DNA from 4 places in the Acidovorax sp. M2(2025) genome. Region 4 is predicted to be linked to each of the others. Evidence: predicted binding sites of a transcription regulator. Region 4 holds the regulator's gene; each other region holds the start of a gene.

Region 1 (7,139 bases), 2.3 Mb from region 4:
CTTCCGCTCGTTTGTGAACAGTGACCAGGCGGACGAGACCGTGGTGTTTGTGCCGGAGCGCGGCCAGATCCGGCCGGCCCGGGCCGATGAGCGGGCCACCCCGCAGCCCCAGACCGTTGTTCCCATTCGCCAAGCTGCTTGAAAGGATCTTTTGCCATGAGTGCACTTCCCATTCCCGCTTCTTCCTCAGCTCCCGCTGCGGCGGCGGACCCCTGGATCGACATCTGCGCCGTGGAGGACGTGGTGCCCAACACCGGCGTCTGCGCGCGGGTGGCTGGCGAGCATGTCGCCGTGTTTCGCGTGGGGGCCGGCGAGTTCTTCGCCATTGGCAATGTGGACCCCAAGTCCGGCGCCAGCGTGCTCTCGCGCGGGCTGCTGGGCAGCCTGGGCGACCGCCTGGTGGTGGCTTCGCCGCTCTACAAGAACCACTTCGACCTGCGCACCGGGGCCTGCCTGGAGCTGCCGGAGCTGTCGGTGCGCACGTACCCGGTGCGCACCGCAGACGGACGCGTGTGCGTGGCCGCCGGATGAGCCCTGACAAAATCGCTCTCGCGCCCGTCGCATCGCCGCATTTCCCGTGACTTCTTGTTCCCACCCTGCATGCCAGATTCCGCCCACCCGTTGACCGTATCCAGCCTGGTCCTGCGCTCCAAGCAACTGGAGATTGACGCAGTGCGCCACCTTGCCCAGCGGGCGGCGCTGGTGGATGTGATCGGGCAGCTCATCCAGGGCCTGCAGCGGGAGCGGGGGGCGTCGGGCGCCTACCTGGCTTCGCGGGCCCAGCGCTTTGCCGACATGCGTCTGCGCACTGTCGAGGAAGTGCGTCCGTTGGAGGCGCGCTTGCGCGACGTCTTTGCGCAGCACGCAGAGGCGGCCCAGGGCGCTACGGCCAAGACCTTGTCGCTGATGGCCTGGGCGCTGCTGGGGGTGGAGTCGCTGGCCGCACTGCGGTCCCAGATCGAGCGCCAGGCCATGACGGCGCATGACACGGTGGCCGCCTACAGCCACCTGATTGCCGGACTGGTGGAACTGGTCTTTCACGTGGCCGATGCGGCAGGGCTGCCCAGCGTGTCGCGGCTGCTGGTGGCTCTGCTGCACCTGGTACAGGCGCAGGAGGAAGCCGGCCAGGAGCGGGCGCTGGGGGCCATCCTGTACGCGTCAGGGCGCAGCAATGAGGCCCACCAGCAGCGCGTTCTCCATCTGATGGATGCGCAGGAGCGGAGCCTCAAGGTGTTTGCCGAGTTTGCAGAGCCCGCGCTGCGCGACCAGTGGGAACGCCTGCAGCTGGTGCCTGGGGTGGCGCAGCTGGAGCGCTTGCGGCGCACCCTGTGCACGGCCCGGCCCGGCGCCGCGCTGGACAGCGACCTGAGCGACACCTGGTTCGATGTCTGCACTGAACGCATCAACGCGCTGTGGCATCTGCAGGTCGGGCTGGTGCAGCGCCTGCGCGAGGATTGCGAAGCCCGCATCCGGGAGGCCCAGCAGGATCTGCAGGATTCGCGCGGCCTGCTGCGCGGGCTGCGCGACAACCCGCCCCAGCGGGCCCATGCCGTGGACCGCTTCTTTGACATGGCGCGTGCGCCCGCCGAGCTGTCCACCCCGGCCGGCAGCCCGCACGCGGGGGAACCATCCTCGCTGGTCGAGCTGCTGCAAGGGCAGGCGGCCCGCATGGCCGGCATGGAGGCCGAGCTGGAGGCTGCGCGACGGGCGCTCAACGAGCGCAAGGTCATCGAGCGCGCCAAAGGCGTGCTGATGGCGCGGCTGGGGCTGAACGAAGAAGCGGCCTTCCGGGTGCTGCAGAAAACGTCCATGGACCAGAACCGCCGCCTTCTGGAGGTGGCGGAAGCCACGCTCTCGCTGCCCGACCTGGCCTTTGCCGCGCGAAGCCCGCAGGGCAACACGCCGCCGGCTTCCTGACCCGGCGGCCGGCGGAAAGGGCGTCGCCATCCTGGCGCCCTGAGGCATTCCAACGCACCGGCCCAACTTGGTGCCCCGGGGCTGGGCTTTCGCTACGTTTCAGGCGAGAGGCCTGGGCCGACGCACCGCAACGGTGCCAGGGGCTGCCTGCGGTAGCCAAATCCGGCGGTACGGAATTTGCTGGATGGCTGCTACTCCGGGCTAAAGGCGGCTCGGTGCCTCCTGCCGGTCGCGCTGTTTGAGCGCACCCGGTGTCGGAAGCGCGCATCCACGGATAACGGCGTCCCTTGTGCAGCCCCGCTTTGGCGGGCTGCATGTGGACGCCGTTTTCATTTTCGCCGCGCTTCTTTCTGCCCGCGGGCAGGAAGGGCCACAGCTTCCCACCCGTACCCCGAGGAAAAATCCCATGGCCTATCTCGCTCCTGCGGAGTTCGTGACCAAGATGGTCGACTCCGGCGAATCCAAACTGCTCATGTCCACGCGCGACACGCTGATCCGCGCCTTCATGGCCGGAGCCATCCTGGCCCTGGCGGCGGCCTTTGCCGTGACGGTGACCGTCAACACCGGCAATCCGCTGGTGGGCGCCATGCTGTTCCCGGTCGGATTCATCATGCTGTACCTGCTGGGGTTCGACCTGTTGACGGGCGTCTTTACCTTGGCGCCGCTGGCCGTGTTCGACAGGCGCCCGGGAGCCACCTGGGGTGGCGTGGCGCGCAACTGGGGGCTGGTGTTTGTCGGCAACTTTGCAGGGGCGCTGACGGTGGCCGTGTTCATGGCCATCATCTTCACCTTCGGCTTCAGCGAGGCGCCCAACGCCATCGGCGAGAAGCTCGGGCACATCGGCGAAGGGCGCACGGTCGGCTATGCGGCCCACGGCGCCGCCGGCATGCTCACCCTGTTTATCCGCGGCGTGATGTGCAACTGGATGGTGTCCACGGGCGTGGTGGCGGCCATGATGTCCACGTCGGTGTCGGGCAAGGCCATCGGCATGTGGATGCCGGTGATGGTGTTCTTCTACATGGGCTTCGAGCACTCCATCGTGAACATGTTCCTGTTCCCCACGGGGCTCATGCTGGGCGGCAAGTTCACGCTGATGGACTACCTGATCTGGAACGAAATCCCCACGGTGCTGGGCAACCTGGTGGGCGGCCTGACGTTCGTGGGGGCCACGCTGTACTCCACGCACTACAAGACGGCGCCCAAGCGCACCGTTGCCTGAGCCGCGCCCCGGGATGGCTTCCATGCCCCAACGGCTGAGCGTCTCGCTGGGCCAGTGCTCGCGCGCCGGCCGCAAGGGCATCAACCAGGACTTTCATGGCGCGCTGCTCCCGCGTGAGCCGCTGCTGGGCACCAAGGGCATCGTGGTGGCGCTGGCGGACGGCATCGGCTCCAGCCCGGTAAGCCAGGAGGCGAGCGCTGCCTCGGTGCGCAGCTTTCTGGACGACTACTACGCCACCTCCGACGCCTGGTCGGTGCGCCGCAGCGCGCAGCGCGTGCTGAGCGCCACCAATGCCTGGCTGCATGCGCAGACGCTGCGCAGCCATGCGCGCTTTGACAAGGACCGCGGGTATGTCTGCACCTTCAGCGCGCTGGTCCTGCGGGGCCGCGAGGTGCACGTGCTGCATGTGGGCGACGCCCGCATCTACCGTGTGCACGCCCGTGCCCTGGAGCAGTTGACCAAGGACCACCGCGTCCACCTGTCTGCCGAAACGTCGTTCCTGGGCCGTGCGCTGGGCGCCAGCGCCCATGTCGAGATCGACTATGCCTGCCTGGAGGCAGAGCCGGGCGCCCTCTACCTGCTGGCGACCGACGGCGCGTACGCTCACCTGGATGTGGACGCGGTGAACGGCGCCTTGGCCCGCTTCCCTGGCGATCTGGAGGCCGCCGCATGCGCCCTGGTCGATGCCGCCGAAGCGCGGGGTGCAGAGGACGACATGACGGTGCAACTGGTGCGCATCGACACCTTGCCGCCAGCCGGGGCGGACCCACTCCCCCAACTGCGCAAGGGGCTGGCGCTGCCGCCGCCGCTGGCCCCCCGCATGCAGTTCGAGGGCTACACCGTGGTCCGCGAACTGCATGCCAGCGCGCGCAGCCACGTGCACCTGGCGATCGATGACGCGACAGGGCTGCCAGTGGCGCTGAAGACGCCCGCGGCCGCCATGGCGGGCGATGCCGACCACCTGGACAGGTTCCTGCTGGAGGAGTGGGTGGCCCGGCGCGTGAACAGCCCGCACGTGCTGCGCGCCCACGCCAGCGAGCGGCCGCGCCAGCACGTGTTCGGGGCGATGGAGTATGTGGAGGGGCAGACGCTCGCGCAGTGGATGGTGGACCATCCACGGCCGAGCCTGGACGTGGTGCGCGGTATCGTGGGGCAGGTGGCCAAGGGGCTGCAGGCGTTTCACCACAAGGAGATGTTCCACCAGGACCTGCGTCCCGACAACGTGATGGTGGACCGCGCGGGCACGGTGCGCATCATCGACTTCGGTTCCACCATGGTGGCCGGGCTGGCCCCGGCAGTGCAGGGCAGCGAGCGCACCGATCCCATCACCGGCACCTTGCAGTACACCGCGCCCGAGCGGTTCCTGGGCCAGGCCGCCACGCCGCAGGCGGATCTGTTTGCCCTGGCCGTGCTGGCATACCAGATGCTGACGGCCCGGCTGCCGTACGGCCTCCAGGTCACGCAACTGCGCAGCGCCACGGACCTCAAGCGCCTGCGGTACGTGCCCGTGCGCCATGTAAGGCCCGACCTGCCGGACTGGCTGGACGCGGTGCTGGAAAAGGCGCTGCACCCCAACCCGTGGCGGCGGCAGGAAGCGGTCTCGGAGTTCATGCACGACCTGCACGCGCCGGGAGCGCATTTGCTGCGCACGCGCACCGTCCCGCTGGCTGAACGCGATCCGGTGGTGTTCTGGCAGGCGATTGCCGTGTTGCTGGGCCTTGCGGTGCTGGTGCTCTTGGGTCTGCGTGCCTATGGACACTGACCGGCATTGGGGCTTTGCAGTCTGAGACCCAGGAGGCGGCGGGCGAGATCTCTGGCGCGCAATGAAAAAAGCCCTGACTCTTGCGAATCAGGGCTTTTCATTTGGTGCCGGAGAGATGAATCGAACACCCGACCTTCTCATTACGAATGAGCTGCTCTACCGACTGAGCTACACCGGCGTAAGCCTCAAATTATAGCGCGGAATGGTAGGCTGTCACGCGTTCCACTTCATTTTTTGATCCCAGGATGACGCTGACGCGTTCGTGCAACTGCGCGGGCTGGATTTCCAGGATGCGCTGGCGGCCGTTGGTGGCGGCGCCGCCGGCCTGCTCCACCAGCCAGCCCATGGGGTTGGCTTCGTACATCAGGCGCAGCTTGCCGGGCTTGCCGGGTTCGCGCTTGTCCCAGGGGTACATGAAGATGCCGCCGCGTGTCAGGATGCGGTGCACGTCGGCCACCATGCTGGCGATCCAGCGCATGTTGAAGTCCTTGCCGCGGGGGCCGTCCTTGCCCTGCAGGCACTCGTCGATGTAGCGCTTCACGGGGGCGTCCCAGTGGCGCATGTTGCTCATGTTGATGGCGAATTCCTTGGTGTCCTCGGGAATGCGCACGTTTTCATCGGTGAGCACGAACGAGCCTTGCTCGCGGTCGAGCGTGAACATCGCCACGCCGTCTCCCACGGTCAGCACCAGCGTGGTCTGCGGGCCGTAGATGCAATAGCCGGCGGCCACTTGCTGGGTGCCGGGCTGCAGGAAGTCGGCTTCCTCCACGCCCCGGTCGCCCTCGGGCTTCTTGAGCACGCTGAAGATGGTGCCGATGCTCACGTTGACGTCGATGTTGCTGGAGCCGTCCAGGGGATCGAACAGCAGCAGGTATTCGCCCTGGGGGTAGCGGTTGGGCACGAGGTAGATGCCGTCCATCTCCTCGGACGCCATGGCCGCCAGGTGGCCGCCCCATTCGTTGGCCTCGATGAGCACCTCGTTGGCGATGATGTCCAGCTTCTTCTGGATCTCGCCCTGCACGTTCTCGCTGCCGGCGGCGCCCAGCACGCCGCCCAGCGCGCCTTTGTTCACGGCGTGGCTGATGCTCTTGCAGGCCCGCGCCACCACTTCGAGCAGCAGGCGCAGTTGGGAGGGGATGAGGCCATCGACCCGTTGTTGTTCAACAAGGTAGCGGGTCAGGCTGATGCGCTTGGTCATGAAACGGTCTCTTTCTCAAAATCAATCGGTCGGCCCGTCAGTCGGCCAGCGCGCGGGTTACCACCTCGCGCACGTCGTTGGACAGGTCGGGCTTGGCCGCGACACGGGCAATGGCCTCCCGCGCGGCGTTGCGCCACGGTTCGGCCAGCTTCTTCCAGCGGTCCAGCGCGCGGGCCAGCCGGGCTGCCACCTGCGGGTTGATGGCGTCGAGTTCGAGCACGCGGTCGCTCCAGAACACATAGCCCGCCGCGTCGGCGCGGTGGTAGGCGCCGGGGTTGGCGCTGCAGTAGCTGAAGATCACGCTGCGCGCGCGGTTGGGGTTCTTGAGGCTGAAGTCCGGGTGCTGCATCAGCTGGCGCACGGCGGGCAGCACGTTGCCGCCGCGGTCGGGTGCGCCGGCCTGCAGCGCGAACCACTTGTCGATGACCAGGGGCTCGTCCTTGAACAGTGCGTGGAAGCGTGCCAGCGCGGGGGCCGCCAGCTCGCTGCCGCTGACCACCAGCGCCGTGAGCGCATTGAACCGGTCCGTCATGTTGCCGGCCGTCTTGAAGCGCTGGTAGGCCTTGCCTGGCCAGACGGGGTCGCCGCTGTGCTGGGCGGCAATGCACAGCATCTGCAGCGCCAGGCCGCTCAGGGCGCGGCGCCCTGCGGAAACGGGGTCGGGCCGGTAGCCGCCCGTGTCCTGGTTCTGCTCCCACACCCATTCCCAGTCGGGCTGCAGGCCCAGGGCCAGCTCGTTGCGCATGGCTTCGCGCACGGCATGGATGCGCTGCGGGTCCACCACCTCCAGCTGCTCGGCGATGTAGGTCTCGGAAGGCAGCGTCAGCACCAGCTCCTTGAACGCGGCGTCCAGGGCCGGGTGGCGCAGCACCGAGCGCATGGCCTGCAGGAAGGCCTCGGGCAGGATTTTTGTGCCAGACTGGGCTCCAGCGCTTGCTGGGTCTGCGCCAGCAGCTATCGCATTGATAGCGGTGCGCAGGGCCAGGCGCTGCCCGGCTTCCCAGCGGTTGAAGGCGTCCGTGTCGTGCGCGAGCAGGGTGAGC
Region 2 (7,139 bases), 2.3 Mb from region 4:
ATCAGCCCATCGGGCGTCACTTCGCCGCCCGGCATGCGGGGCACCACCGAGTAGGTGCCGTCCTTCTGGATGTTGCCCAGGTAGTAGTCATTGCTGTCCTGCAGGCTGGCCAGCTCTTTCTTGAGCACGAATTCGTTCCAGCAAGACGCAAACACGCTGGCCGCCACCGGCTTGCAGACGTCGCAGCCCAGGCCCTTGCCGTGCCGCGCCAGCAGCTCCTCAAAGCTGCGGATGTTGCCCACACGCACCAGGTGGTAGATCTCCTGGCGCGAATAGGCGAAGTGCTCGCAGACGTGGTTGTTCACGGCCATGCCGCGGCGCGCCATCTCGGCCTTCATCACCTGGGTGACCAGCGGCACGCAGCCCCCGCAGGTGGCCCCCGCCTTGGTGCAGGCCTTGATGTCGGCGATGGAGCACGCTCCCTCGCCCACGGCTGCGCAGATGCCCGCCTTGCTGACGTTGTTGCACGAGCAGATCTGCGCGGTGTCCGGCAGCGCGTCCGCCCCCAGGCCCGGCCGGGCCTTGCCATCGCTGGACGGGAAGATCAGGAACTCCGGGTCTTCCGGCAAGGCGATGCCATTGAGCGCCATCTGCAGCAGCGTGCCGTACTCGGCGGCGTCGCCAATCAACACGGCGCCCAGCAGGTGCTTGCCGTCCTCGCTGATGACAATCTTCTTGTAGATCTGGCGGCGCTCGTCCACATACTGGCAGGCACGGCTGTGCGGAGTCTTGCCATGGGCGTCGCCGATGCTGGCCACATCCACGCCCATGAGCTTGAGCTTGGTGCTCAGGTCCGCGCCGACGAAAGCGGCGTCGGCATCGCCCGCAATGTGGCGCGCTGCGACGCGGGCCATGTCGTAGCCCGGCGCCACGAGGCCGAAGGTCTGCTCGTTCCACGACGCGCACTCGCCGATGGCATACACGTGGTGGTCGCTGGTGCGGCAGGCACTGTCGATCGCCACGCCGCCGCGCGGGCCGATGGCCAGCACGCACTGGCGGGCCAGCTCGTCGCGCGGACGGATGCCGGCGGAGAAGACGATCATGTCGGTCTCCAGGTAGGTTCCGTCGGCGAACACCATGCGGTGGCGCGCGCGGGCGCCATCGGTGATCTCCTGCGTGTTGCGGCTGGTGTGCACCTGCACGCCCAGCGCCTCGATCCGGGAGCGCAGCACGCGCCCGCCGCCTTCGTCCACCTGCACCGCCATCAACCGGGGCGCAAACTCCACCACATGGGTTTCCAGCCCCATGTCGCGCAGCGCCTTGGCGCACTCCAGGCCCAGCAGGCCGCCACCGACCACCACGCCGGTCTTGGACCGGGCGCCGCAGGCCTGCATGGCTTCGAGGTCTTCGATGGTGCGGTAGACAAAGCAGTGCGGGCGGTCACGCCCCGGCACCTGCGGCACGAAGGGGCTGGAGCCCGTGGCCAGCACCAGCCTGTCGTAGCTGAGCACCTCGCCATCGGCCGTGGTGACCGTGCGGATGCGCCGGTCCACCGCCACCGCCCGGGCGCCCAGGCGCAGCGTGAAGCCGGTGCGCTCGAAGAATCCCGGCTCCACCAGTGACAACGCATCCGCCGTCTTGCCGCTGAAGAATTCGGACAGGTGCACGCGGTCATACGCCGCGCGCGGCTCTTCGCACAGCACGGTGACCTCGGCGCCCGTGATGCCGGTTTCGGCCAGACTTTCGAGGAACTTGTGGCCTACCATGCCGTGGCCGATCAGAACGATTTTCATGCTTGTGATCCTGCAGGGGACCCGGCCGCCGTGGAGCGCAATTGCAGGACGCGCCACATGCCCGCCCTGGCAAGGCGCTGCATGCACCACCCCCACCGCGATGGCCCGGAGTCGATTGGAACAACCCGGCCGCGCGCTCGCGCCGCACCGGGGTCCCGCCGTCATTAGCGGAGGTATCGTTCGGCCGCCGGCAACTTCACCGGCGGACCTGCACAGGCATCGCAATATCCGTGCCGCATGCGTTGCGGCCCAGAACACCGGTCTGCGCGGGCAGCGGTGGCTGCAGCGGCCACGCGCGCATCAAGGGGGTGCGGAGGCTCCCCAAAACAGGGCGGCGCAACGCCGGCGCAAGAAGGCCGCCCCCCAGCACCGCCGCGCGACATGGTTTTTGTTTGCAAACCTGTACGGCTGCGGCAGACTTTCGCCTCCGCCACGCCGCCCTTGCCGCCTATACCGACCTTCCCGGCTTGGCGTACCCCACGGGCCCCACCAGCCCCCCCTCGCGCAGGAGATGCAGATGACCTTGGAACGCAGAGCCACCAACGACCGCCGCAGTGGCAAGGACCGCCGGCAGACCGAGGCCGGGCCGCCAGGCAACTACGAACGCCGGCGTGCCGTGGAGCCCCGCCAGCCCGAACTGACCGAGCTGCACCTGAGCGACGAGGAATTGCGGGCGCTGGGCTTTCCGGACGGCACGCCGGCGCCCCAGGCCAAGGGCTGATCCGCCAAGGCAGCCACCTCGCCATCCCCGGCCCTGCACGGCAGGCGGTCGAAAGGCCGCCCAAAGCAAAAGAGCCCAGAATCTTTCGATTCTGGGCTCTTGCTATCAATGGTCGGCGTGGCGGGATTCGAACTCGCGACCCCTTGCACCCCATGCAAGTGCGCTACCAGGCTGCGCTACACGCCGACAAGACTTAGATTATATACACAAAAATCTCAGCTGGGAGAAAGTAGCGCACGAATTTCAAACAATTCTTTGCGCACCGCGTTGGAATCCAGCGCAACGCCCCCGCGCGCATCAATGGAAAGGTCGCGCGCTGCGTCCACCAGCATGCTGGGCAGTTCAGGCGCATCCCCCAGTTCCTCGGCCGCCGCATCGTTGCGGGCCGCATGGGCCAGCTCCTGAAGGCGGTTGCGGGCCCCGTTGATGGTGAAGCCCTGGTCGTACAGCAGATCGCGGATGCGGCGGATCATGAGCACTTCGTGGTGCTGGTAGTAGCGGCGGTTGCCGCGGCGCTTCATGGGACGCAGTTGCGTGAACTCCTGCTCCCAATAGCGCAGCACATGGGGCTTGACGCCACACAGCTCGGCCACTTCACCGATCGTGAAATAGCGCTTGGCAGGGATGGATGGAAGTGCGTTTCCCATGAAGGATGCGTTCAGACCAGAGGGAGAAAGCCGATGAGGGTACTGCAGACGGGCCGGCGCCGCCAGCCCGCATCAAAATTTCGGCAACACATTGGCAAAAATTCACAATGTGCCGGACGTCTGGATCTGCTCCTTGAGCTTGGTGCTGGCGTGGAACGTCACGACGCGGCGGGCCTTGATGGGAATCGCCTCGCCGGTGCGGGGATTGCGCCCCGGGCGCGGCGCCTTCGTACGAATCTGGAAGTTGCCGAAGCCCGACAGTTTGACGTCCTTGCCCTCGACCAGGCTCTGCGCAATCAGATCGAAGAATGCGTCGATCATGTCCTTGGACTCGCGCTTGTTCAGGCCGATCTGGTCGAACAGCAGATCGGCCAGCTGGGCCTTGGTCAGCGCCGGGGTTTCCAGGCTCTCGACAGCAAATTCAATCACTGCATCACTCCCCTTCAACATCATCGTCACACCCGCAGCCGTGCGCCGGTGTCCTGCGCCAGGCGGGCCACCACCGCTTGCACGGCGGCCTCGATCTCGGCCTCGGTCAACGTGGCTTCGCCGCGGCCGAGCGTCAGGCGCACGGCTAGGCTCTTCTCGCCCGCTGCCAGACCGCCGGCGGGTGCCGCCTCTCCCGGGCGCAGCGCCTTGGGGCGGTACACGTCGAACAGCACGGCCGAGCGCAGCATGCCCTGCGGGGCTGCGGCATGCACGGCTGCCATGATCTCGGCATGCGTGACGCGCTCGGCCACCACCACGGCCACATCGCGCTCCACCGCCTGGTGCTTGGCCACGGGCTGGAATTGCGGCACGGCGCGCTGCAGCACGGCGTCGAGCTCCAGCTCGAACAGCACCGGCGCCTGGGGCAGGTCCCACGACTGGCGCCACTGCGGGTGCAGCTCGCCCACGAAGCCGATGGCTTGGCCGCCCACGAGCACGCGTGCGCAGCGGCCCGGGTGCATGGCGGGATGCGCAGCGGCTTCAAAGGTGGCGCGCAGCGGCGCCAGCAGCGCTTCCACGTCGCCCTTCACATCGAAGAAGTCGACGGCCTGCTCCTTGCGGCCCCACTGCAGCGTATCGGCCGCACCGTAGGCGAGGCCCGCCACGCGCATGGGCTGGTGGAAGCCTTCCACGGTGGTGTCGGTATTGCGCACGCTGGCGTCGCGCAGGAACACGCGGCCCAGTTCGAACACGCGCACGCGCTCGGCCTTGCGGTCGAGGTTGAACTTGAGCACTTGCAGCAGCGAGCCCAGCAGCGTGGAGCGCATCACGCCCATCTGGCTGGCGATGGGGTTGAGCAGCTTGATGGGCGTGGGGTTGGCCGCCAGCTCATGCTCCCAGCGCTCTTCCACGAAGCTGAAGTTGATGGTTTCCTGGTAGCCCAGGCCGGCCAGCTGGCGGCGCACGGCGAACGGGCTGCGCGTGGCCTCGGGCGGCAGCTTGGGCGTGATGGGCGCCAGCGGGGGCGTGGTGGGCAGGTTGTTGTAGCCCACCATGCGCGCCACTTCCTCGATCAGGTCTTCTTCGAGGGTGATGTCGAAACGGTACGAGGGCGGCGCGACGGTGAGCGTGCCCTCGCCTTCCGTCACGGGCAGGCCCAGGCCGCGCAGTGCATTGGCGCACTGCGCCTGCGTGAGCGGCATGCCGATGACCTTGGCGGCGCGCGCCACGCGCAGCGTGACGGGCTGGGGCTTGGGCAGGTTCACCTGCTGGTCGTCCATGGGGCCGCAGGCGGTCTCGGGCGTGCCGCAGATGTCGATGACGAGCTGCGTGATGCGGTCGATGTGCTCCACCGTGAGGCTCGGGTCCACGCCGCGCTCAAAGCGGTGGCCGGCGTCGGTGGAGAAGTTGAAGCGGCGCGAGCGCCCCGCCACCGCCTTGGGCCACCAGAAGGCGGCTTCGATGTAGATGTGCTTCGTGTCGTCCGACACGGCCGTGGCGTCGCCGCCCATGATGCCGGCGAGCGATTCGACCTGGCTGTCGTCGGCAATAACGCCCACCTTCTCGTCCACCGTGATGGTGTTGCCGTTGAGCAGCTTGAGCTGCTCGCCCGGCTGGCCCCAGCGCACGTCCAGGCCCCCGTGGATCTTGTCCAGATCGAAGATGTGCGAAGGCCGGCCCAGTTCGAACATCACGTAGTTGGAGATGTCCACCAGCGGCGACACGCCGCGCTGGCCGCAACGGGCCAGGCGGTCCAGCATCCACTGCGGCGTGGCGGCGCGCGTGTTCACGTTGCGCACGATGCGGCCCGAGAAGCGGCCGCACAAATCGGGCGCGCTGATCTTGACGGGCAGCTTGTCGTTCAGCGTGGGCTGCACGGCCGGGAACGACGGCTGCTTCAGCGGTGCGCCGGTCAGCGCAGCCAGCTCGCGCGCGATGCCGTAGACGCTCAGGCAGTGCGCCAGGTTGGGCGTGAGCTTGAGCGTGAACAGCGTGTCGTCGAGGTTGAGGTAGCTGCGGATGTCCTGCCCCACGGGCGCCGCGGCATCCAGCTCCAGCAGGCCGCCGTGGTCTTCGGACAGCTTGAGCTCGCGCGCCGAGCACAGCATGCCCTGGCTTTCCACGCCACGCAGCTTGCCCACCTTGATGAGGAAGGGCTTGCCGTCATCGCCCGGCGGCAGCTCCGCGCCCACCAGGGCGCACGGCACCTTGATGCCCACGCGGGCATTGGGCGCGCCGCACACGATGTTGAGCAGGGCGCCCTGCCCCACATCCACCTGGCACACGCGCAGGCGGTCGGCGTCGGGGTGTTGCACGGCCTCTTTGATTTCGCCCACGACGATCTTCGTGAAGGGCGGCGCCACGGGGCGCAGCTCTTCGACCTCCAGACCGGCCATGGTGAGGGTGTCGGCCAGCGCTTGGGTGCTCAGCGGGGGGTTGCAGAACTCGCGCAACCAGGACTCGGGGAATTGCATGGTGTAGAAACTCTTGGCTTTAGGCTCTTGGCACTTGCTCTTGAAAAGATAGCTGCTTGCGCTTGTCAGTGTTCAACTTGAATGCGAAATCACATTGAAAACCAATGAAATCAAGCGCTGGCAGCTCACTTTTTTGAAGGGCTCGGGTGGGTTCGCTGGCTTACTGGAACTGCGACAGGAAGCGGATGTCGCCGTCAAAGAACAGGCGCAGGTCGTTCACGCCATAGCGCAGCATGGTCAGCCGGTCGGGGCCCATGCCAAAGGCAAAGCCGATGTACTTCTCGGGGTCCAGCCCCATGTTGCGCACCACGTTGGGGTGCACCTGGCCCGAGCCGGCCACCTCCAGCCAGCGTCCGGCCAGCGGGCCGGTCTGGAACTGGATGTCGATCTCGGCGCTGGGCTCCGTGAAGGGGAAGAAGCTCGGGCGGAAGCGCAGCACCAGGTCATCGCTTTCGAAGAAGGTGCGGCAGAAGTCGGTGAACACGACCTTCAGGTCCTTGAAGCTCACGTTCTCGCCGATCCACAGGCCTTCGCACTGGTGGAACATGGGCGAGTGCGTGGCATCGCTGTCCACGCGGTACGTGCGGCCCGGGGCGATCACGCGGATCTCGGGCATGGGTTGGCCCGCATCAAGCAGCGCGCGGTGCTTCTTGACGTGCTGCACCGCGTGGCGGACCTGCATGGGGCTGGTGTGCGTGCGCAGCAGGTTGGGGGCGGTGGCGGTGCCGCCCTCCACGTAGAAGGTGTCGTGCATGGAACGCGCGGGATGGTCCTCCGGCGTGTTCAGTGCGGTGAAGTTGAACCAGTCGGTCTCGATCTCGGGGCCCTGGGCCACGTCGAACCCCATGGAGCCGAAGATGCCCTCGATGCGCTCGAGCGTGAGCGACACGGGGTGCAACCCGCCCTGCCCGCGCTGGCGGCCCGGCAGGCTCACGTCCAGCGCCTCGGCCTTGAGCTGGGCCTGCAGCTCGGCGTCGGCCAGGGCCTGGCGGCGCGCCGTCAAAGCCGCCTCGATCGCCTGCTTGGCCAGATTGATGGCCGCGCCGCGGGACTTCTTTTCCTCGACGGACAGCTGCGCCATGCCCTTCATGAGCTCGGTCACGCGGCCCGACTTGCCCAGAAACTGCGCCTTAGC
Region 3 (7,139 bases), 660 kb from region 4:
TCGGTCATCACCGGCTCCATGGCGCAGGCCGACTTTGACGCCTACGTGCTGCCGCGCCACATCGGCCTGTACGCGGGCGTGCCGCAAGCGGTGCCGGCCATCCTGGTGGCGCGCATCTGCGGCACGGGCTTCGAGCTGTTCCGCCAGGCGGCCGACCAGATCGCGCTGGGCTACACCGATGTGGCGCTGGTCGTGGGCACGGAATCGATGACGCGCAACCCGATTGCGGCCTACACGCACCGCACGGGCTTCAAGCTGGGCGCGCCCGTGGAGTTCAAGGACTTCCTGATGGAAGCGCTGATCGACACCGCCGGCCCGGTGACGATGATCGAGACGGCCGAGAACCTGGCCAAGAAGTACGGCATCACCCGCGAGGACGTGGACGCCTACGCCTCGCAGTCCTTCGCCCGCGCGCTCAAGGCGCAGGAAGACGGCTTCCTGGCCGGCGAGATCGTGCCCGTGGCGAGCGAAAAGTTCGAACTGGAAGGCTACGCCACGCGCGGCATCACGCTGCCGCGCAAGGTGGCGCAGCTGGACCGCGACACGCACCCGCGCCCCTCGCCCGTCGAGGCCCTGGCAGGCCTGCGCACCGTGTACCCCGGCGGGGTGCAGACGGCCGGCAACAGCTCGGCCCTGGTCGATGGCGCAGCCGGCGCCGTGGTGGCGAGCGACGCCTATGTGCAGCAGCGGGGCCTCAAGCCCCTGGCTCGCCTGCGCGGCGTGGCGGCCGTGGGCGTGGCGCCCGAGTACATGGGCATCGGACCGGCCCCGGCCATCCGCGCGCTGCTGGCGCGCACTGGGCTCACGCTGGAGGACATCGGCCTCTTTGAAATCAACGAAGCCCAGGGCGCGCAGACCCTGGCCGTGGGCCGCGAACTGGGCCTGGACCTGAACAAGCTCAACGTGAACGGCGGTGCGATTGCGCTGGGCCACCCGCTGGCAGCCACCGGCGTGCGGCTGACGGTGACGCTGGCGCGCGAGCTGCGCCGCCGTGGCCTGCGCTACGGCATCTCCAGCGCCTGCGTGGGCGGCGGGCAGGGCATTGCGCTGCTCATTGAAAACACCGACGCGTAAACCCAGTCTCCCCATCTTCTTGCAGAGCACAGCACCATGAAAATCATCACCGCAGCCCAGGCCGGGGCCCTGATCCCCGACAACGCCACCATCTTCCTGGGCGGCCTGGCCGTCTCCAGCCTGCCCGAGGAAGTACTCAAGGGCGTCGAGAAAAACTTCCTGGAAAAAGGCCACCCGCGCAACGTGACCACCTGGGCCTGCGGCGCCATCGGCAACAGCAAGGACGCGGGCATGGTGCACTTTGCGCACCCCGGCATGATCAAGCGCACCGTGGCGGGCCACTTCGGCCAGACCGGCGCCGAGATGATGAAGATGGTGTTCGACGGCGAGGTGGAGGCCTACAACTTCCCGCAGGGCAGCCTGTCGCACCTCACGCGCCACATCGCCAGCCGCAGCCCGGGGCTCTTGACCAAGGTGGGCCTGGGCACGTTTGTGGACCCGCGCATCGAAGGCGGCAAGCTCAACAGCAAGTCCACCGAAGACCTGGTCAAGCTGGTGGAGTTCAACGGCGAGGAATGGCTGTTCTACCCCTCGCCCAAGATCGACGTGGCCATCATCCGCGGCACGCTGGCCGACGAGAACGGCAACCTCACGCTGGACAAGGAAGGCGTGCTGCTGGAGCAGATCAACATCGCCCACGCGGCCAAGGCCTGCGGCGGCATCGTGATCGCGCAGGTGGAGCGCATCGTCAAGGCCGGCACCCTGCACCCCAAGTCGGTCAAGGTGCCCGGCGTGTCGGTGGACTACGTGGTGGTCAGCCAGCCCGAGAACCACATGCAGACCATCGCCACGCAGTTCAACCCGGCGCTGGCCGGCGACGTGCGCGTGCCGCTGCACACGCTGGAGCCCATGCCGCTGGACGAGCGCAAGGTGATCGCGCGCCGCACGGCCATGGAGCTCAAGCGCGGCGCCATCACCAACCTGGGCATCGGCATCCCGGCCGGCGTGCCCTCGGTGGCGGCGGAAGAGGGCGTGTCCGACCAGTTCACGCTGAGCGTGGAAAGCGGCATCACCGGCGGCATCCCGGCGCAGCTGGGCGACTTCGGCACGGCCTACAACGCCGACGCGATCATCGAGCAGTCGCTGCAGTTCGACTTCTACGACGGCGGCGGCCTGGACGCGAGCTTCCTGGGCCTGGCGCAGGCCGACAACCACGGCAACGTGAACGTGAGCAAGTTCAACGGCCGGCCCGTGGGCTGCGGTGGGTTTGTCAACATCACGCGCTCCACCAAGAACCTGGTGTTCTGCGGCACGTTCACCGCAGGCGGCCTGGAGGTGAAGGTGGGCGATGGGCGCCTTGAAATTGTGAAAGAAGGCCGCTCGCGCAAGTTCATCGAGAAGGTTGAGCAGATCACCTTCAACGGGCTGGATGCCGCGAAGCGCGAGCAGAACGTGCTCTTTGTCACCGAGCGCGCGGTGTTCCACCTGACCACCGAAGGGCTGGAGCTGATCGAGATCGCGCCCGGCATCGACTTGGAGCGCGACGTGCTGGCCCACATGGGCTTCAAGCCCATCCTGCGCGATGTGAAGACCATGGACCCGGGCCTGTTCCAGGAGCAGTGGGGCGGGCTGGCCGCGGCGCTGGCGGCCAAGGCGGCGGCACACGCGGCCTGAGGCACGCGACATGCGCCCCATTTTTTTGCCCTTTGTTTTGCCCTTTGCCCTCACCATCCGTTCGGGCTGAGCCTGTCGAAGCCTGGGCGCCCCGCCAAAGCCCTTTATCCAGTCGGCATCAACGAACTTGAAACCGTTCACTGGGCGCAGTCGAAGCGCCGCGCGAGGCTTCGGCAAGCTCAGCCCGAACGGGGGGGTAACTTCAAGGGAGCCGAATCAATAGCAAGCTCAGCGCAAGCGGCGTGGGCGCTGGCGAAGCGCAGCAGCGCCGTGGACGTGCAGCGTGCGCTTACGCCCCTGCGGGCAGATAGATTTTTTGCAGCAGCCGGATCAGCGTCTTGCGCTCCGTGGCCGTCAGGCGCGCGGTGGCGTCCACCTCCAGCTGCGCGGCGGTGTATTCGGCCTGGGCCGTCAGGTCGGCGCCCGCGGGCGTCAGGTGCACGCCCATGGCGCGGCCGTCGCTGGGGTGGGGGCGACGCTCGATCAGGCCGCGCTTTTCCAGCCCAGCGATCAGGCCCACCAGGTTGGGCGGCAGCACGCCCAGCGTGGCGCACAGCTGGCGCGAGGTGACGCCCGGGTTGTGCGCCACCAGCGACAGCACCGAGAAGTCCACCACCTTCAGGTCGTACACGGCCATGCGCTCCATGAAGACTTCGATGATGGCCAGCGCGGCACGGCGCGTGTTGTAGCCCACCAGCGTGCGCAGGAAGCCGGTGTCCACCGTCTCCACGCCCTGGGCGGGGGGCTCGCTGACAGGGGCTGCGGTGCCTTGGGGTTTCTTGCGGGTGCGGACGCTGGTGGAAGACATGGGCCGATTGTGCCGGGCCGCCTGCGGGTTGCGGCAGCGCGTTGCGTGGGGTTTGATGAAAATCAGCCCCTGGCGCTTGTGCAGCAAGCGCAGGCAGCTATCATTTTTATAGTTTGCAGGTCACGGGGATTGCCGCAGCACGCGGCGGTACTGCACGGCTTCCGCCACGTGGGCCACCTGGGTGGTGTCGCTGGCGGCCAGGTCGGCAATGGTGCGGGCCACCTTCAGCGCCCGGTGCGTGCTGCGGGCCGACCAGCCCAGGCGCGCGGCGGCGGTGTTGAGGAATTTGGCGGCCGCGTCTTCCAGGTGCAGGTGGGCGTCGATCTCCTGGCCCTGCAGCGCCTGGTTGGCCTTGCCCTGGCGCTGCACGGCGCGGGCGCGGGCCGCCTCCACCCGGGTGCGGATGGCGGCCGTGGCCTCGCCGGCGGGCGCCTGCACCAGCTGTTCGGCCGGCAGGGCGGGCACTTCCACATGCAGGTCGATGCGGTCCAGCAGCGGGCCGCTGAGCTTGGCCTGGTAGCGGTGGATCTGGTCGGGCGTGCAGCGGCAGGCGCGCTGGCTGGAGCCCAGAAAGCCGCAGGGGCAGGGGTTCATCGCGGCCACCAGCTGAAAGCGCGCCGGAAAGTCCGCGCGCTGGGCCGCCCGGGCAATGGTGATGTGGCCCGTCTCCAGCGGCTCGCGCAGCGCCTCCAGCGCGGCACGGGGGAACTCGGGCAGCTCGTCCAGGAACAGTACCCCGTTGTGGGCCAGCGAGATCTCGCCGGGCCGGGGCGGCGAGCCGCCCCCCACCAGGGCCACCGCGCTGGCCGTGTGGTGCGGCGCCCCGGTCGGGCGCACGCCAAAGGCCGCGGGCTGGAAGCGCCCGGCCAGGCTGGCCACGGCCGCGCTCTGCAGGGCCTCGTCCACCGTCATGGCCGGCAGCAGCCCGGCAAAGCGCAGCGCCAGCATCGACTTGCCCGAGCCGGGCGGCCCCGCCATCAGCACGCTGTGGGCGCCGGCCGCCGCGATCTCCAGCGCGCGCTTGGCCGTGGCCTGGCCCTTCACGTCGGCCATGTCGGGGCCGGTGCCGGCGGCGGCCAGGGGCGTGGGCTGCAGGCGCGTCCAGCCGTCGCCACCGTCGGCGTCGGCCGCGGGGCCGCCTGCGTCCGGCACGGCCTGGCTGCCGGGCGGCAGGAAGGCGCGCACCACGTCCAGCAGGTGCCGCGCCCGCACCACCCGGGCGCTGGGCACCAGGGCGGCTTCCTCGGCGCTGCCCGGGGGCAGCACCAGGGCCACGTCCACCTGCTGGCTTTGCAGGGCCAGGCTGGTGGCCAGGGCGCCGCGCACGGGGCGCAGCTCGCCCGACAGCGACAGCTCGCCCGCAAATTCGTAGCCTGCCAGCCGGGCGGCGTCCACCTGGCCGCTGGCCGCCAGGATGCCCAGGGCGATGGGCAGGTCAAACCGGCCGGAGTCCTTGGGCAGGTCGGCCGGGGCCAGGTTGACGGTGATGCGCTTGTTGTGGGGGAACTCCAGCCCCGCGTTCTGCAGCGCCGAGCGCACCCGCTCGCGCGCCTCCTTCACCTCCACCTCGGCCAGGCCGACCAGCGTGAAGCTGGGCAGGCCGTTGGCCAGGTGCACTTCGACGGTGACGGCTGGTGCCTGCAGCCCCAGAAGGGCGCGGCTTTGCACCAAAGCAAGACTCATGAAACGGTTTCTCCCCAGTTGGGTGCGATCTCTGTTGTTTTAGTGCGGGGGGCCTGCGTATTGCACCAAGAGTGTGCGTGGCGGCAGGCGTGTGCCTGTCACTGTACCGGGGATCGTTGTAACGCGGCGCAACAGCCCGGGGTGCGGTGCACCGGCGCGTGGCACGGTCCGTGCTTAGAGCCGCATGTCCCTACTTTGTCCCACCGGAGGAAACATATGAACCGCGCCATCATCAAGACCCTGGGCGTCGCCCTCGTTGCAACCCTTCCCGTGCTGGCCAGTGCCCAGCTCACCGGCAACGTCAGCCTGACCACGAACTACAAGTTTCGCGGCCAGGACCAGGACATCTCCAAGGTCAAGGCCGTGAAGCCGGCGCTGCAGGGCGGTTTTGACTACGCCTTCGGCGACAGCGGTTTCTATGTGGGCAACTGGAACTCCAGCGTGGACTGGCTCTCCGGCAATTCGCTGGAGTCCGACCTGTACGGCGGCTACAAGTTCAAGGCCGGCGGCGCCGACCTGGACGTGGGCCTGCTGACCTACATCTACCCCGGCAACAGCGCCGGCAACACCACCGAGGTGTATGGCGCCGCCACCTTCGGCCCGGTCACCGCCAAGTACTCGCACACCCTGTCCAAGGACTACTTCGCCTACGCCGGCCCCGGCCTGAAGGGCCGCAATACCGGCTACCTGAACCTGGCGTTCGCCCAGGAAGTGGCCCCCAGCATCACGCTCAAGGCATCGGTCGGCTTCACGCGCTTCGGCGGCGACATCACGGCGCCGAACTTCATGGACTACAGCCTGGGCGGTGCCTATGACTTCGGCTCGGGCGTGTCCCTGGGCGCGGCCGTGGTGGGCGCCACCAAGAAGGCGTACTACGGCCCCGTCAACAAGTCGCGCCTGATCGTCACGCTCACGAAAACCCTGTAAATCGCAGTGGGCGCCCAGGGCGCCCGCATAGGAGGACCTTCCAATGAAAATGGTGACAGCCATCATCAAGCCCTTCAAGCTGGACGAGGTGCGCGAAGCCCTGTCCGACATCGGCGTGCAAGGCATCACGGTGACCGAGGTCAAGGGCTTTGGCCGGCAAAAGGGCCACACCGAGCTGTACCGCGGCGCGGAATACGTGGTCGACTTCCTGCCCAAGGTGAAGATCGAGGCCGCCGTGGCCGACGACCTGGTGGACCGCGTGATCGAGTCGATTGAAAGCGCTGCCCGCACCGGCAAGATCGGCGACGGCAAGATTTTCGTGACCCACCTGGAGCAGGTGGTGCGCATCCGCACTGGCGAAACCGGCAAGGAAGCCCTGTAAGGGCCGGCCGCATTGCATCCAAGAAGAGAAACGCCATGAAAAAACTGCTTGCTTCCTTCATCCTGGGGCTGGGCCTGCTGACCCTGGGCAATCTTTCCCTGGCCCAGGCACCGGCGGCTTCGGAGCCGGCCGCTGCAGCGCCTGCCGCTGCGGCCCCTGCAGCCGAAGCTCCCGCTGCGGCCGCGGCTCCTGCCGCCGCACCGGCCCCGGCCGCTGCCGCACCGGCGGCCGCCGAAGCCCCCGCACCCGTGCCCAACAAGGGCGACACCGCGTGGATGATGACCTCCACGCTGCTCGTCATCCTGATGGTGCTGCCCGGCCTGGCCCTGTTCTACGGCGGCCTGGTGCGCAGCAAGAACATGCTGTCCGTGCTGATGCAGGTGATGGTGACGTTCTCGCTGATCGTGGTGCTGTGGTTCATCTACGGCTACAGCCTGGCCTTCACCGAGGGCGGCGCCTTCGTCGGCGGCTTTGACCGGCTGTTCATGAAAGGCATCTGGGACAACGCCGCCGGCACCTTCGCCAACGCGGCCACGTTCAGCAAGGGCGTGGTGATCCCGGAAGTGGTGTTCGCCGCCTTCCAGGCCACGTTTGCCGGCATCACCTGTGCGCTGATCGTCGGTGCGTTCGCCGAGCGCATCAAGTTTGGCG
Region 4 (7,139 bases):
TCGCCGCCGCGCAGCTGCACGGCCTGGGCCACGCCGGCACGCTCGGCATTGCGCTGGGCAAAGTCGACCATGCGGAAGGCCACATCACTGCCAAAAATGGGGACGGGGCTTGCCTGCACTGCGCCGGCAGCTTCATTTTTAATAGCAGTCCAGACATGGGCCTGGAACGGCAGCAGCTTCTCGAACGCAAAGCGCCGCTGCAGGCCCGCCGGGATGCGGCAGGCGATCTGCGCGGCCTCCACGACGATGGTGCCGCTGCCGCAGCAGGGGTCGTACAGCGGCCGGGGGTCGTCGCCGTGCGGGTCCCAGCCGCTGGCGGCGATCATGGCGGCGGCCAGGGTTTCCTTGAGCGGGGCATCGCCCTTGTCTTCGCGCCAGCCGCGCTTGAACAGCGGCTCGCCGCTGGTGTCGATGTACAGCGTGGCCTCGTCGGTGGTCAGGTGCAGGTGGATGCGCACGTCGGGCCACTGGGTGTTCACGTCGGGGCGCACGCCGCTCTTGTGGCGGAAGCGGTCGGCCACCGCGTCTTTCACGCGCAGGCCGGCAAAGTTCAGGCTGGTCAGCGGGCTGTGCTGGGCCGTCACTTCCACCTTGAAGGTCTGGCGCGTGGTGAACCAGATTTCCCAGGCCACGTCGCTGGCCAGGGCGTACAGGTCGTTTTCGGAGCGGTAGGGCCGGTGCGCCAGCTGTACCAGCACGCGCTGCGCCAGGCGGCTGTGCAGATTCAGCAGCAGCGCGTCGCGCCACGAGGCGCGCAGCAGCACGCCGCCGCGGCCCACCAGCAGGTCCTGGCCCGTGAGTCCGGTGATGCCGTGCACCTCGTCGGCCAGGAAGCCTTCCACGCCGGCAGCGCAAGGCAGAAAAAGTTGGAGTTGGTTCATGGGAAAGGCGAGGATACGCGCTCGGCAGGCGCGGGGGGTCAGGCTGCCGCGCGCGCCAGCAGGAGCTGGCGGATGGATTCGGGAATCGGCGCCACCTTGCGGTCGGCCTGGCCAATGAACACGATCCCGATCTTGCCGCGCGCCACTTCGCGGCCGGAGGCCTTTTCAGCCATGCGGAACACGAGGTCGAAACCATAGCGGTTGAAGTCCGCCGGCGCCATGTCCACCCGCAGGGTTTCGCCGTGGAACGCCTCGGACTTGTACTGGGCCACGATATCGCCCACCACGATGGACAGGCCGCCCACGTCCGCCTCGGGGTAGCCCAGCGACTGGAAGAAGCGCACCCGCGCTTCGGACACCAGGCTGAGCAGTTGGGCGTTGTCCAGGTGCCCGCCCTGGTTCACGTGGCTGATGTAGATCTGCAGCTCGGTGGCAAAGCCGAAGTGGGCGGGAAGGTCGAAAACAATGCGGGCCATGGAGACGTACGGTCGGTGAAATCAAAGAAGTCCGGCTGCGGCGCACGGAGCCAATCCGCCGGCGCGCCCAGGCCGCGAAGGCCGGCTACAGCGCCTTGCGCAGGTTGGCCGGCGCAATCTTGAGCGCCTCGCGGTACTTGGCCACGGTGCGGCGCGCGCATTCGATGCCCTGCTCCTTGAGCATCTCGGCGATCTGGCTGTCCGACAGGGGCTTGGACGGGTTCTCGGCCGCCACGAACTGCTTGATGAGCGCCCGCACGGCCGTGCTCGACGCGTTGCCGCCGGTCTCGGTGCCCAGGCCCGAGCCGAAGAAGTACTTCAGCTCGTAGGTGCCCACGGGCGTGGCCATGTACTTGGAGGTGGTCACGCGGCTGATGGTGGACTCGTGCAGGCCCAGCTCGTCGGCGATGTCGCGCAGCACCAGCGGCCGCATGGCCAGCTCGCCGTGGGTGAAGAAGTTCTTTTGCCGCTCGACGATGGCGCGCGAGACCCGCAGGATGGTGTCAAAGCGCTGCTGGATGTTCTTGATGAACCAGCGCGCCTCCTGCAGCCGCTGCTGCAGCCCCTGGTGGCCCTCGCCGCCCTTGTGGCCGCGCAAGGCGCCGGCGTAGATGTCGTGCACCCGCAGGCGCGGCATCACGTCGGGGTTGAGGGTGACGATGAAGTTCTGCTGCCCGCTGCTGCCGTTGGCCCGCCCGGCTTTGCGCACGATGACGTCGGGCACGATGATGTTGCGTTCCACGTCGGCGAACCGGCGGCCCGGCCGCGGCTCCAGCCGCGCGATGAGGGCCATGGCGGCGCGCGTGCGCTCCTCGGTATCGCCGCACAGCTGCGTCAGGCGGCGGATGTCGCGGCGGGCCAGCATCTCCAGCGGCTGCTGGCAGATGCGCAGCGCGGTCTGCACGGTGGCCGGATCGGCATCGCTGTCCTCGTCGGCGGCCAGCGCGGCAAGCTGCAGCGTGAGGCATTCGGCCAGGTTGCGCGCGCCCACGCCCACCGGCTCCAGGCTTTGCAGCAGCCGCAGCGCCACGGTGAAGCGGTGCACCAGCTCCTCGATCTGCTCCAGGTCGTCCGGGCCGGCCAGGCTCGTGGCCAGCTCTTCCAGCGGGTCTTCCAGGTAGCCGTCGTCGTTCAGCGATTCGATCAGGAAGCGCAGCGCGGCCGTGTCCACCTCCGACAGCCGCAGGGACAGCGCCTGGCGGTGCAGGAAGGCCGTGAGCGATTCGTGGCTGCGGGCCAGTTCGGTGGCGTCGGCCTCGTCGCCCTCCGCGTCGTTGCGCGTGCGCGGCGGTGCGTCACCGCCCCACTCCGCGTCGTTGGGCGCCATGTCCACCGTGCCGTCGCCGCTCCAGTCCGGCTCTTCGGCGGAAGCGCTCGGGGATTCGGACTCCGAGGGGGCTTCCGCGCTGGTGCTGCTTGCGCTGGCAGCTCCTGAATAGATAGCATCTTCGGCGCTGTAGTCGTCGGGCTGGGCCGGGGTGTTCTCCGCGTCCAGGCCGAACTCCTCGCGCGGCGCCTCGTCCGCGGTGCGCTCGAGGAAAGGGTTGTCGTCGAGCATCTGCTCGACTTCCTGCGACAGCTCCAGGGTGGACAACTGCAGCAGCCGGATGGATTGCTGCAGCTGCGGCGTGAGTGCGAGATGCTGCGAGACGCGCAGCGAAAGACCCGGTTTCATTGACACGAAAGGACCAGCGTGGAGGCCATGCCTACATCCTGAAATGTTCGCCGAGGTAGACGCGGCGCACCTCGGCGTTGTCCACGATCTCGGAAGGCGTGCCCTGCGCCAGCACGCGGCCGTCGCTGATGATGAACGCGTGGTCGCAAATGCCCAGGGTCTCGCGCACGTTGTGGTCGGTGATGAGCACGCCGATGCCCCGCGCCTTGAGAAAGCCGATGATGCGCTGGATCTCGATCACCGCGATCGGGTCGATGCCGGCGAACGGCTCGTCCAGCAGGATGAAGCGCGGCTGCGTGGCCAGCGCGCGGGCGATCTCCACACGGCGGCGCTCGCCCCCGGACAGCGCCAGGGCCGGCGACGCGCGCAGATGGTCCACGCGCAGCTCCTGCAGCAGGGCCGTGAGCCGCTCTTCGATGGCGCCGCGCGACAGCGGCTGGCCGTCGTCGCCGCGCTGCAGCTCCAGCACGGCGCGCACGTTCTCCTCCACGCTGAGCTTGCGGAAGATGGACGCTTCCTGCGGCAGGTACGACAGCCCCAGCCGCGAGCGGCGGTGGATGGGCATGTGCGCCACCGACTGGCCGTCGATGCGGATGTCGCCCGCGTCGCTGCGCACCAGGCCCACGATCATGTAGAACGAGGTGGTCTTGCCCGCGCCGTTGGGGCCCAGCAGGCCCACGACCTCGCCCTTTTGCACGACCAGCGAAACGTCCTGCACCACCTTGCGGCTGCCGTAGGACTTGGCCAGGTGCTGCACCTCCAGGCGGCTGCCCGCCGCGGTGTCCGGCCCGGACCGGCTCCCCGCGGATGCGCCGGGGATGGTGTTGACGGCGGCCTCGCTCACTGGGAGCCGCCACCAAGGCTGTTGCTGGGCCGCAGCGCCGGCGCCGAAGCCGGTGCTGCGGCGGCTGGCGGCGCCTTGGCCGCCGGCGGGTCCTTGGGCGCCAGCACCGCGCGCACGCGGCTGCCCGGGGCCGGCGTCTCGCCGGACGCGCCCGCGGCGTTGCGCTTGCCATCCACCGTGAAGACGTCGGTGAGGTTGTTGTAGACGATGACCGCACCCGTGATCTCGTCGCTCAGCTCGGCGCCCCGGTAGCGGCGCAACTCCGCGCGGGTGACGAAGCGCACGTTGTCGGAGCGGCCGTCGTACTCGATGACCTCGCTTTCGCCTTCGATGAACTCGTCGGGGGCGCCGGGCAGGGTGTCGCGCTTTTGCCGGAAGAACGCCCGCTTGCCGGGCTCGGCCGTGACCACGCCGTGCTGGTAGCCCTCGGCATCCTGGCGCACGTCCAGCCGCGCGCCGCGCAGCACGATGGAACCCTTGGTCATGACCACGCGGCCGGTGAACACGCTGGTCTGCTTGAGCTCGTCATGCCGCAGGGCATCGGCCTCGATGTTCATGGGCTTGGCGCGGTCGGCCTTTTCAGCATGGGCCGCACCGAAGGCGCCGGCCAGGGCCGCGAGCAGGAGGATCGGAAAAAGGCGGTGGTTCATAGGGCACGAATCTTGCAAACGATTGTAGCCACGCCTTGGCGTTCCTCCATGAAAAAAGCCCGCACATGCGGGCTTTTGGCCGAGGGATTGCGCGCGGGGCGGAAAAGCGTCAGGCTTTGCGCGCCGTGGCGGCCAGGTGTTCCACCACCTGCAGCACGTTCTGCATGCTGCCGGCCATGGTGCCGTCGGTGTAGTACTTGCCGGCCACGCCCATCGAAGGCACGCCTTCCACGCCGTAGGCGTCCTGCAGCTGCGAGGCGCGGCGCACCTGGTTCGACACGGTGAACGAGGTGTAGACCTCCTTGAACTTCGCAGCGTCCACGCCCTGCTGGGCCACCCAGGCAAAGATCTCGTCGTCCTTGGCCAGCTTTTGCTTTTCCGCGTGGATGGCGCGGAAGACCTTGGCGTGCAAGGCGTCGAGCTTGCCCATGCCTTCGAGCGTGTAGTACAGCTTTTGCTGCGGCACGAAGCTGGCGTTGAACGCCACGGGCACGCGGCGGATGGACAGGTCCTTGGGCGCGGCCTTCACCCAGGCGTCCAGCGTGGGCTCGAAGACATTGCAGTGGGGGCAGCTGTACCAGAAGAACTCGATCACATCGACCTTGCCGGCCGGCGCGTCAGGCGCCACGGGCTTGTCCAGCCGCTTGTAGTCCTTGCCTTCCTTGAACTGGCGGGGCTGGGCCAGCGCAGGGGTGGCCACGGGCAGCGCCAGGGCGGAAGCGGCGACCGCCGATGCGGCGGACAAAGAAAACTCACGGCGTTTCATCACAAAGACTCTCCTGTTCAGGTGTTGGGGGAATGGAGCCATGCCCCGGCAAAAAGTTCAGCCACCGTCAGCGCTGCACGCGCACCAGGGCCGATTCCACGCCGGCGCCGTCCAGCTTCTCCTTGAGATGCTCGGCATCATCGCGCTTGGTGAACGGCCCCACGCGGACGCGGAAGACGGGGCGGCCGTTCTGCTCGCGCTCGCTGACCCGCGCCTCCCAGCCCAGCATGGCCAGTTTGGCACGCTGCGCGTCGGCGTCGGCCTGGGTGCGGAACGCGCCGGCCTGCACGAAGTAGTCAAACGGATCCACATTGCCCTTGGCCGCGGCCTTGGCCACCGCCAGGTCGCCCAGCGGATCCGAGCCCGGCTTGGTCTCGGCCTTGGCCGGCTCGGGCTTGCTGGCGCCGGGCTTGGCCGCGGGGGCGGGACTGCTGGCGGCCGCCGCAGGCGCCGCGGCCCGCACCTCGGGGGCCGCCGCCGGTGCGGGTGCGGGCGCCGCTGCCACCGGGGCTGATGCCGCCGCCGACGCGGCGGCCACCGGCGCACGGGCCGGATTCTTGCCGTACAGCGGCGAATTCGGGTCCCAGTTCTTGTTCTTCTGCGACTCGGCGGCGTCCAGGTCGGCGCCACGGCCATTGCCCTTGTTCAGGAAGGGCACCGGCACCTTGGTCACATACACCGCCACGGCCAGCGCGGCGCCCAGGCCCACGATGACCCCGACGATGAAGCCGATGATGGTCCCACCCGTCTGTTGTTTCTTCATAGTAACTGCTTACATTCTGGCCGGAGCCGACACGCCCAGCACGGCCAGGCCATTGTGCAATACCTGGGCGGTGGCGGCGACCAGGGCCAGGCGCGCCTTCTTCACGGCCTCGTCGTCCACCAGGATGCGCTCGGCGTCGTAATAGCTGTGGTAGCTGGCCGCCAGGTCGCGCAGGTAGAACGTGACGTCGTGGGGCGCCTCGCCGTCGGTGGCGGCGGTGAGCATCTCGGGGTACTTGGCCAGCTGCAGCATCAGCGCCTGGGCCTGCGGGCCTTCCAGCGCCGACAGGTCCACATCCTTCAGCGCGGCCACGCCGCCACCGCCGGCCTCTTGCCAGGCCCGCAGCACCGACTGGATGCGCGCATGCGCATACTGCACGTAGTACACCGGGTTGTCGTTGTTCTGCGCCACGGCCAGGTCCACATCGAAGGTGTACTCGGTGTCGGGCTTGCGGCTGAGCAGGAAGAAACGCACGGCGTCCTTGCTCGTCCACTCGATCAGGTCGCGCAGCGTGACGTAGCTGCCCGCGCGCTTGCTGATCTTGACCTCTTCGCCGCCGCGCACCACGCGCACCATGGTGTGCAGCACGTAGTCGGGGTAGCCCTGCGGGATGCCCACGTCGGCCGCCTGCAGGCCGGCACGCACGCGGGCGATGGTGCCGTGGTGGTCCGTGCCCTGGATGTTGACGACCTTGGTGAAGCCGCGCTCCCACTTGGCGATGTGATAGGCCACATCGGGCACGAAGTAGGTGTACGTACCGTCCTGCTTGCGCATGACGCGGTCCTTGTCGTCGCCATAGTCCGTGCTCTTGAGCCACAGCGCACCGTCCTGCTCGTAGGTCTTGCCGTTGGCCACGAGCCTGTTCACGGTGGCCTCGACGCGGCCGCTGGTGTACAGGCTGGACTCCAGGTAGTACTGGTCGAAGTGCAGGTTGAATGCCTGCAGGTCCTTGTCCTGCTCATTGCGCAGGTAGGCCACGGCGAACTGGCGGATGTTGTCGTAATCCTCCACGTTGCCATTGGCCGTGAACTCGCGGTCGTCGGCCTTCACGGTGGCCTGGGCCTTGAAGGCCTCGGCGATGTCG

What was found. Region 4 encodes sigma-54, which starts transcription at its own class of promoters, with help from an activator protein. Its sites were predicted from a motif close to TGGCANGNAANCTGCTTT; they were not measured.
Region 1: ACOYR3_RS10890 (formate/nitrite transporter family protein) is a predicted target of sigma-54. The motif match lies at 2,084-2,101, and genes of this name have one in related genera.
Region 2: nirB (nitrite reductase large subunit NirB) is a predicted target of sigma-54. The motif match lies at 1,952-1,969, and genes of this name have one in related genera.
Region 3: ACOYR3_RS01995 (TorF family putative porin) is a predicted target of sigma-54. The motif match lies at 5,339-5,356, and genes of this name have one in related genera.

What each region holds. Positions count from the first base shown of each region.
Region 1 covers NZ_CP186262.1:2,346,175-2,353,313, forward strand. Annotated here, with positions in the region: gene nirB (nitrite reductase large subunit NirB) at 1-142, shown strand, start outside; gene nirD (nitrite reductase small subunit NirD) at 157-531, shown strand; gene ACOYR3_RS10885 (nitrate- and nitrite sensing domain-containing protein) at 622-1,917, shown strand; gene ACOYR3_RS10890 (formate/nitrite transporter family protein) at 2,324-3,136, shown strand; gene ACOYR3_RS10895 (protein kinase domain-containing protein) at 3,159-4,898, shown strand; tRNA gene ACOYR3_RS10900 (tRNA-Thr) at 5,001-5,076, opposite strand; gene ACOYR3_RS10905 (class 1 fructose-bisphosphatase) at 5,089-6,096, opposite strand; gene pepN (aminopeptidase N) at 6,134-7,139, opposite strand, start outside.
Region 2 covers NZ_CP186262.1:2,338,364-2,345,502, reverse strand. Annotated here, with positions in the region: gene nirB (nitrite reductase large subunit NirB) at 1-1,733, opposite strand, end outside; gene ACOYR3_RS10870 (hypothetical protein) at 2,251-2,454, shown strand; tRNA gene ACOYR3_RS10865 (tRNA-Pro) at 2,564-2,640, opposite strand; gene ACOYR3_RS10860 (MerR family transcriptional regulator) at 2,670-3,101, opposite strand; gene ACOYR3_RS10855 (integration host factor subunit alpha) at 3,204-3,554, opposite strand; gene pheT (phenylalanine--tRNA ligase subunit beta) at 3,557-6,004, opposite strand; gene pheS (phenylalanine--tRNA ligase subunit alpha) at 6,165-7,139, opposite strand, start outside.
Region 3 covers NZ_CP186262.1:439,458-446,596, forward strand. Annotated here, with positions in the region: gene ACOYR3_RS01975 (thiolase family protein) at 1-1,074, shown strand, start outside; gene ACOYR3_RS01980 (acyl CoA:acetate/3-ketoacid CoA transferase) at 1,111-2,688, shown strand; gene ACOYR3_RS01985 (MarR family winged helix-turn-helix transcriptional regulator) at 2,978-3,496, opposite strand; gene ACOYR3_RS01990 (YifB family Mg chelatase-like AAA ATPase) at 3,617-5,179, opposite strand; gene ACOYR3_RS01995 (TorF family putative porin) at 5,396-6,106, shown strand; gene glnK (P-II family nitrogen regulator) at 6,150-6,488, shown strand; gene amt (ammonium transporter) at 6,524-7,139, shown strand, end outside.
Region 4 covers NZ_CP186262.1:4,654,774-4,661,912, forward strand. Annotated here, with positions in the region: gene ACOYR3_RS21380 (THUMP domain-containing class I SAM-dependent RNA methyltransferase) at 1-881, opposite strand, end outside; gene ACOYR3_RS21385 (acyl-CoA thioesterase) at 920-1,357, opposite strand; gene ACOYR3_RS21390 (RNA polymerase factor sigma-54) at 1,443-3,032, opposite strand; gene lptB (LPS export ABC transporter ATP-binding protein) at 3,064-3,852, opposite strand; gene lptA (lipopolysaccharide transport periplasmic protein LptA) at 3,873-4,526, opposite strand; gene ACOYR3_RS21405 (thiol:disulfide interchange protein DsbA/DsbL) at 4,636-5,292, opposite strand; gene ACOYR3_RS21410 (SPOR domain-containing protein) at 5,360-6,055, opposite strand; gene argS (arginine--tRNA ligase) at 6,065-7,139, opposite strand, start outside.